2 regions of the Kitasatospora sp. NPDC008115 genome follow, and region 1 is predicted to be linked to the other one. Evidence: riboswitches for the same ligand, from Rfam matches in the RefSeq annotation. Region 1 holds a riboswitch; the other holds the start of a gene.
The links. Region 1 has a riboswitch for cyclic di-AMP ahead of ACFZBX_RS00400 (transglycosylase family protein). Riboswitches for the same ligand answer to the same signal wherever they lie in the genome.
Positions count from the first base shown of each region.

Region 2: another riboswitch for cyclic di-AMP. It lies ahead of ACFZBX_RS07910 (transglycosylase family protein); the one in region 1 lies ahead of ACFZBX_RS00400 (transglycosylase family protein).

Region 1 is NZ_JBIBHU010000001.1:92,315-96,518, forward strand. It holds gene eno (phosphopyruvate hydratase) at 1-1,009, opposite strand, end outside; gene ACFZBX_RS00400 (transglycosylase family protein) at 1,251-2,186, opposite strand; cyclic di-AMP (ydaO/yuaA leader) riboswitch at 2,192-2,340, opposite strand; gene ACFZBX_RS00405 (cytochrome P450) at 2,572-3,882, opposite strand; gene ACFZBX_RS00410 (SDR family NAD(P)-dependent oxidoreductase) at 4,115-4,204, shown strand, end outside.
Region 2 is NZ_JBIBHU010000004.1:359,849-364,052, forward strand. It holds gene ACFZBX_RS07900 (LacI family DNA-binding transcriptional regulator) at 1-18, shown strand, start outside; gene ACFZBX_RS07905 (hypothetical protein) at 76-276, opposite strand; gene ACFZBX_RS07910 (transglycosylase family protein) at 438-1,727, opposite strand; cyclic di-AMP (ydaO/yuaA leader) riboswitch at 1,714-1,876, opposite strand; gene ACFZBX_RS07915 (hypothetical protein) at 2,148-4,204, shown strand, end outside.

The DNA.
Region 1 (4,204 bases):
TGACCTTCACCAGCAGCGCGTTGGCGGTGCCGGTCTCGATGCCGCGGGCCAGGCGGGCCGGGTTGGTGACGAACAGGTCGTCGCCGACCAGCTGGACCTTGTCGCCCAGCTTGTCGGTCATGGCCTTCCAGCCGTCCCAGTCCGACTCGTCCAGCGGGTCCTCGATGGAGACCAGCGGGTAGGCGGCGACCAGGCCGGCGTAGTACTCGATCAGCTCGGCGGAGGTGAGCGCCTTGCCCTCGAACTGGTAGGCGCCGTCCTCGTAGAACTCGGAGGAGGCGACGTCCAGGGCGAGCGCGACGTCCTTGCCCGGCACGTAGCCGGCCTTCTGGATGGCCTCGACGATGAGGTCCAGGGCCTCGCGGTTGGAGTCCAGGTTCGGGGCGAAGCCGCCCTCGTCGCCCAGGCCGGTCGACAGACCGCGCTCCTTCAGCACGCCCTTGAGGGTGTGGTAGACCTCGACGCCCCAGCGGACGGCCTCGGAGAAGGACTCCGCGCCGATCGGGGCGATCATGAACTCCTGGATGTCGACGTTGGAGTCCGCGTGCGAGCCGCCGTTGAGGATGTTCATCATCGGGACCGGCAGGACGTGCGCGTTCGGGCCGCCCAGGTAGCGGAACAGCGGCAGGTCGCTGGCCTCGGAGGCGGCGTGCGCGACGGCCAGCGAGACGCCCAGGATGGCGTTGGCGCCGAGCGAGGACTTGTCCGGGGTGGCGTCCAGGTCCAGCATGGCCTGGTCGATCAGGCGCTGCTCGGTGGCGTCGTAGCCGACCAGCTCCGGGCCGATCTGCTCGATGACGGCCAGGACGGCCTTCTCCACGCCCTTGCCGAAGTAGCGGTTCTTGTCACCGTCGCGGAGCTCCAGCGCCTCGAAGGCACCGGTGGAGGCACCCGACGGGACGGCGGCACGGCCGGTGCTGCCGTCGTCGAGGCCGACCTCGACCTCGACCGTGGGGTTGCCGCGCGAGTCGAGAATCTCACGGGCTACGACGACATCGATGGACGGCACGAGGCATCTCCTAGCGGAAGCAGGTTCGGCTGACGTGGGGTGCAGTCGGCCGGACGATTGCGGAGTCGTTACGACCAGAGCCTAACCGCACGGGCTGTCCGGGCCACGTCGACCTCGGCTCCGTCTCAGCGTGTGGCCTCGCTACCCACCGGTAGTTCACCTGGTTGCCGGGCCGGAGACGTCCGGAAGCGGACGAAGGGGGCCCAATCGGCCCCCTCCGTCCGTCCGGTCGGACCGGTCGTCAGCCGAGGGTCAGGACCTGGCCCGGGACGATCAGGTTCGGGTCGGCGCCGACGGTGGCGCGGTTGCCGTCGTACAGCGCCTGCCAGCCGCCGGAGACGCCCTGGGCGGTGGCGATCCCGCCGAGCGTGTCACCGGAGCGGACGGTGTAGCCCTGGCCGGCCGACTGCTGCTGAGCGGCGGGGGCCTGGGCGGCCGGCTGGCCGGCGTTCTGCTGGTAGACGCTCTGGTGGCTGGTCCAGTACCAGGCGCCGTTGTTCTGGTACCAGTACACCTTGGCGTCGGCGTCCCAGCCGGCCTTGCCGGAGAAGGCCGGCGACTGCTGCTGCGGCTGGGCCTGCGGGGCCTGCTGCTTGGGCGCGGCGTGCTTCGGCGCGTACTGCTGGGCCTGCGGCTTGGCGGTCTGCTGCTCGGCCTGCGCCTTGGGGGCGGCGTGCTTCGGCGCGGCGGCCTTCGGGGCCTCCTGCTGCGGCTTGGCCTCCTGGGCGGCCTGCGGGACCTGCGGCTTCGGGGCGGCCGGCTTGGCGGGCGTCGAGGTGTCGACCGCCGCCGGGGCGCCGCCCTTGGTCAGGCCGGCCTTCTTGGAGCAGACCGGCCAGGCGCCCGGGCCCTGCCCGGCGAGGACCTTCTCGGCGACCGATATCTGCTGGGCCTTCGAGGCCTGGTTGGCCTGCGGCGCGTAGGCGTTGCCGCCGTACGCCTTCCAGGTGCTGGCGGTGAACTGGAGGCCGCCGTAGAAGCCGTTGCCGGTGTTGATGCTCCAGTTGCCGCCGCTCTCGCACTGGGCGACCGCGTCCCAGGTGGAGACCGGGGCGGCGGAGGCGCCGGTGGCGCTCAGGATCGGCATGGCCAGTCCGACGCCGGCGACACCGGCGACGGCGATGGCCTTCTCGGCCTGGGTACGGCGACGGTGACGACCGGTTCCAACGAACAGCATGAAGGGGTCCCTCTCCGCACGCCTGCGAGGTGAGCTGTCGGGTTCGGACCGGGAGGTGGCCCGGCCGCGCGGAGGCGGCTTCACCCCTAGCCGTGGGAGACGGCGCAAAACCTGGGTCCCCCGCCCCTGCCCAGGGTTCTGGTCGGTTTCCCGGGGCGCGGCGGGCAGGACTCGGCGTTCCGCGCACGGGGCCCGCAGCTGCGGGCTCCACGGAGAGTAGACAGATCTTCAGAGCAATCACAAGCTCATATCGTCGATATCACACGGACATCACGTCATGTGATGGATCGCCTACCAACCGGGGTGGTATGTCCGGATTGAGGGTGGTTCAGACCCTCGGAAACCGGCGAACGGAGAGTGTGCGTCAGCGTGTTGTGCTGGTGCGTCAGCCCTCCGAGCCGGTCTCCGAGCCAGTCTCCGGGCCGGTCTCCGGAGCCTTGCCGCCGGGCGCTTTCTCCGGTGTGAATTCCACCGGAAGTTCACGGAGTCCACGCATGATCAGACCACCGCGCCACCGCAGGTCCCCGGGGTCCGCGGCGAGCCGCAGGTCCGGCAGCCGGGTCAGCAGGGTGGCCAGCGCGGCCCGCCCCTCCAGCCGCGCCAGCGGCGCGCCGATGCAGTAGTGGATGCCGTGCCCGAACCCCAGGTGCGGGTTGTCCGTCCGGGCCAGGTCCAGGGTGTTCTCGTCGGCGAACCGCGCCGGGTCCCGGTCCGCCGCCGCGAGCACCACCAGCACCGGGTCGCCGACCGGGATCTCCACCCCGCCGATGGTCAGCGGGCTGGTCGCGAACCGCCAGGTGGCCAGCTCCACCGGCCCGTCGTAGCGCAGCAGTTCCTCGATCCCGGTCTCCAGCAGCGCGCTCTCGCCGCGCCCGACGGACTCCTGGAGCAGGGCGCGCTGGCCCGGGTTGCGCAGCAGCGCGTACACGCCGTTGCCGATCAGGTTGACCGTCGTCTCGAAGCCGGCGAAGAGCAGGATGAAGGCCATCGCCGCGGCCTCGTTCTCGGTCAGGTGCTCTCCGTGGTCGCTCGCCCGGATCAGCCCCGAGATCAGGTCGTCGCCGAGGTCCGCCCGCTTGCGGTGGATCAGCTCCGCCAGGTAGGCGCGCATCCGCTTCACCGCGCGCCCCACCCCGCCGCGCCGGCCGCCGCCGTGCCGGATCATCATCCCGGCCCAGTCCCGGAAGTCGTCCTGGTCCTCGGCCGGCACCCCGAGCAGGTCGCAGATCGCGTAGATGGGGAGCGGGAAGGCGAACTCGTGGATGAGGTCGGCGGACCCGCGCGCCGCGAAGCCGTCGATCAGCCGGTCGGTCAGCTGCTGCACCCGCGGCTCGAAGGCCGCCACCCGGCGCGGCGTGAACGCCTTGGACACCAGGCGGCGCAGCCGGGTGTGGTCCGGCGGGTCGATGTTGAGCAGGTGCGTCATGAGGTCGGCCTGGCGCTCGCCCGGGATGCCGACCCGGCCGGTGCGGTGGGCCTGCTCGCTGTGGTGCACCGGGTTCTTGGAGAGCCGGCCGTCCGCGAGCGCCTGCCGGGCGTCCGCGTACCGCGTGACCAGCCACGCCTCCACCCCGCTCGGCAGGGTGGTCCGGTGCACCGGCTCGTGCTCCCGCAGCCACGCGTAGGCGGGGTACGGGTCGGCGGCGAACTCCCAGGTGAACAGGGGCGGACGGGCGGAGGCGGGCTGAGCTGGCATGGGTCGACGGTATCCCGGGCGTGTCCGGGCGACCGCACGCAGTGCGCGCGACGTGCGCGTGGGCGGGCGGTGTCCGCTCACCGGGACACCGCGCCGTCCGTTCGGCGTGACAGGCGTGAGCCTGGTCACCTGAGGGGTAATTCCTGTTGCGGAGGGTCAGGACCTGCCTACGATCCTCCGCAAGGTGCGCGTGGGCGCCGGTGCGGAGCCGCCCACAGGGAGGAGCAAGGCCATGCGGGTCAACGGTTCGGTCGTCGTGATCTCCGTACTCGACGGCGGGTCGGGGGCGGACCTCGCCCGCCGGCTCACCGCGGCGGGCACC
Region 2 (4,204 bases), on a different contig from region 1:
GGGGCCCGCGCGCGCTGAGGAGAACGGGGCAGGGCCCGGGAGCGGTGTGCTCCCGGGCCCCTTCGGCGTTCCCGCTCAGCCCTCCTGGACGATCGGACGGTCCTGGGTGACCCGGTGGCCGTCCGCGGCGTCACCGGTGCGGGTCTCGGTGCGCCGGCCGCGCTCCAGGAAGTCCCGGAGGATCAGTTCTACGGCGTCCTGCGGGCTCTTGGTGCCGGACAGCATCATCGCGTCGATCGCGAGGTTGGCGTCGAGCGAGACGGTGACCTGGGCCATGGTGACTCCTCCTCGGGTACAGGGCAGCAGCATGCCCGCTGCGGTCCCGGTTTGACCATGGCCGCCCGTCGTCCGGGCAACGCAGCGGCGCGTTTCCGGGCATGCCGCGGCCCCCGGGGAGGAGCGATCGGACTCTCCCCGGGGGCCGCGGCGTGGCGGGGTCAGACCCGGCCGGCGAAGTCCGGGGCCCAGTTGGCGACCGTCTGGACGCGCACGCCCGACTTCGGGTTGGCGGCCTCGACGTACTTGCCGTCGCCGATGTAGAGCGCGACGTGGTAGACGCCGGAGTCCTTGCCGTTGTTGGACCAGAACAGCAGGTCGCCCGGCTTGAGGGCGTCCAGCGAGACGTGGGTGGACGCGGCGGCCTGGTCGGCGGCGACGCGCGGGACGGAGACGCCCGCGGCGCGCAGCGCGGCCTGGGTCAGGCCGGAGCAGTCCCAGCCGCCGTTGCCGGTGCCGCCGTAGACGTAGGCCTGGCCGACCTTCGACTGGGCGAAGGAGACGGCGGCGGCCATGCTGCCGGTGGCGGTCTGGGCCGGGGCCGGGGTCTGGGCCTGCGCGGCGGGCTTCTCGGCCGGCTTGGCGGCGGGGGCCTCGGTCCGGCTCTGCGGCCGGGCGGCCGGGGTCTGGGTGCCGCTGCCGGCGCGGTTGAACCAGTCGAAGTCCCGGCCCTCGGCGCCCTCGCCCAGGGCCAGCCGCTGGCCCGGGTAGATGGTGTGCGGGCCGTCGGCCAGGGTGGCGCGGTTGAGCTCGTACAGGCGCTGCCAGCCGCCCTGGACGTGCTGCTCGTCGGCGATGGTGGACAGCCAGTCGCCGGCGACCACGGTGTAGGCCTCGGCGCCCTGCTGACCGGCCTGCTGACGCCACTGCCGGCCGTCCTGGCGCTGCTCGGCGGCGGGGGCGGTGGTGGTGGCGGCCGGGGCCTGGGCCTGCGGCTTGGCGGCCGGCTGCTGGGCGGCGGGCTTCTCGGCGGGCTTGGCGGCCGGGGCGGGGGTCTGGGCCGGGGCCGGGGTGGCCGGCTTGGCGGCGGCGGAGGTGTCCACCGCGGCCGGGGTGCCGCCCTTGGTCAGACCGGCCTTGACCGAGCAGACCGGCCAGGCGCCGGGGCCCTGGACGGCCAGGACCTTCTCGGCGACCGCGATCTGCTGGTCCTTGGTGGCCAGGTCGGCGCGCGCGGCGTAGGCGGTGCCGCCGAACCCCGCCCAGGTGGAGCTGGTGAACTGGAGGCCGCCGTAGAAGCCGTTGCCGGTGTTGATGCTCCAGTTGCCGCCGCTCTCGCACTGGGCGACCTTGTCCCAGGTGGCGACGGAGGCGGCGGAGGCGGTGCCGGAGGTCAGGCAGGGGATGGTGAGGCCGATGCCCGCGACGCCGAGGGCGGCGATCGCGCGACGGGTACGGCCGGACAGTCGGGTGCCGTTGGTGGGCAGCATGAAGACGCGGTCCTCTCCCACGCCTGCGAGGTGAGCTGTCGGATTCGGGCTGGAGTTGCCCGGCCGCGCTGTGGACGCGGCTTCACCCCTAGCCCGGGGCCGGCCCGAAAGGACCGGTCCTGGGCGAACTACCTGTGGTTCCCCCGCTCCTGCCGTGGTGCATTGCGCTGCCAGCGCGCCCGACGGCAGGACTCGGCGTCGCGGACGTGCTGGGTCCGTGTGGCCACGAACGGGGAGCACGTTAAGCAGAGGCGCGTTCAAACCGCAAACATGTGTGACGCTCGTCACGGTTTACGAAATCGCCGCCGACCGGCTGTCCTTCATGATCAGAAATGACCGATTTCCCGCAACGCCGGTCGCGGTCAACGCAACTGCCTATGCTTCAGAGCGTCGGCACCGCGCCGACGCGCCGCAGCCGTCTCGGGAGAGGGCTACGCACCGATGGGCATCGACGAGGAGCCGGACGCCTCCCGTCCGGCCGCCCGGCCGCGTGGAGCGCATCGCCGGGCAAAGCACCGCAGAGCGGACATCCAACCCGAACCGTCCCGAACTCACCTGACCCGCCGGGCACTACTGCGCTGGCTCGCCGTCGGCACCGCCTTCGCGGCGATCAGCGGCGAGGAGGTCCTGCGCCGCTCGCTGACCGGCGAGACCCGGCTCGTCACCCCGGCCGCCGTCATCGGCACGACCCCCACCGAGGCGGCCGGCCCGATGGGCCCCGACGGCCACGGCGGCTCGCCGCCGGGCGGCGCGGCCCCCGAGCAGCCCGCCCCCGCACCCACCGTCGACCAGAGCGGCCGCCGCTGGTCCGACCGGGCCGGCTGGGGCGGCGGCCCGCCCGGCCCGCGCAGCGCCGTACGGATCACCGACCGGGTGCTGCTCGACACCGACGCCGAGGTCGGCTCCCTGCTGGTCGAGCCGGGCGGCGCGCTCACCTTCGCCGCCGACCGCACCGTCACCCTCGCCGCCGCCGGCAACGTCGAGGTCCGCGGCGTCCTCGCCCTCGCCCCCGACGGCGACCACGTCCACACCCTGCGCTTCCCCGCCGTCGACGAGAAGCGCTTCCAGGGCGACGGCATGAAGGTGGTCGACACCGACGTCGGCCTCTGGGTCACCGGCGCCGGCTACCTGCGGCTGGACGGCGCCGCCAAGACCGCCTGGGTCCGCGCCGGGGGCGCGCTCGCGGCCGGCGACACCGTCGTCGAGCTGGCCGCCCCGCCCGCCGGCTGGCTGCCCGGCGACGAACTCGCCGTCACCCCGACCGGCCCGCCCGACCAGGACGGCTTCTCCACCGCCTACGACCTCGTCACCATCCGCTCCGTCAGCGGAACCACCGTCACCCTGGGCGCCCCGCTCCGCCACGCCCACCCCGGGGTCGCCGCCGGAGGGGGCGTCACCGTCGGCGCCGAGGTGCTCAACCTGACCCGCAGCGTCCGGGTCGAGGGCACCGCCGGGGGCCGCACCCACGTCCACCTCACCAGCTCCCGGCGCGCCGACGTCCGGCACGCCGCGCTGCGGTGGGTCGGTCCGCGCGCCGACACCAAGGAGACCTGGAAGGGCCCGGACGGCGCCGCCCCGGTCACCGCGCCGGTGCTCGGCCGCTACGGCCTGCACTTCCACCGCCTCGGCGACACCACCCGCGGCACCGTCGTCGAGGGCGTGGTCGTCCGCGACGCCGGCAGCCACGCCTACGTCCCGCACGCCAGCCACGGCATCACCTTCCGCGCCTGCATCAGCCACGAGACCTGGGAGGACGCCTACTGGTGGGACGGCCCGCTGGACACCCGCACCCCCCAGCAGCCGTCCGACGACATCGTCTACGAGTCCTGCGTCGCCTCCCGCACCCTGCTCGAACCCAACCCCCGGGCCTACCGGCTGACCGGTTTCAACCTCGGCGCGGGCACCGGCGGCAAGGCGCTGGACTGCGTGGCGGTCGGCGTCCAGGGGGCCAACGGCGCCTCGGGCTTCGAGTGGCCGGAGAACAGCGAGGGCGTCTGGACCTTCCAGCGCTGCCTGGCCCACAACAACCTCCAGGACGGGATCTTCGTCTGGCTGAACGCCAGGCACCACCACGTGGTCACCGAGTTCGCGGCCTACCACAACGGCGGCTGGGGCATCGAACACGGCGCCTACCTCAACGACTTCGACTACACCGCGAGCGTGCTGTACGGCAACGCGGGCGGGGGAGTGGCGCTGCACTCGCTCGGCCGGGACAAGGGCACCGTCTTCGACGGGCTGCTGATCGACGCCGCCGGACGCAGCGACTTCGCGGTCTCCACCGCCCGGCACGAGCTCGCCGGGGAGTCCGTCACCTTCAGCCGCTGCCGCTTCACCGGCTACCGCCGGGCCGGGGTCGCCTTCCGGGCCGGGGCCGACGGCAAACCGGACGACCTGCTGGTGCTGGACTGCGAGTTCGGCGGCAATGAGCTGTGGCTGGACCCGGAGGCCGGGCCGCCCAAGAACATCCTGCTGCGCCGGGCCGGGTCCACCGAGGTGCT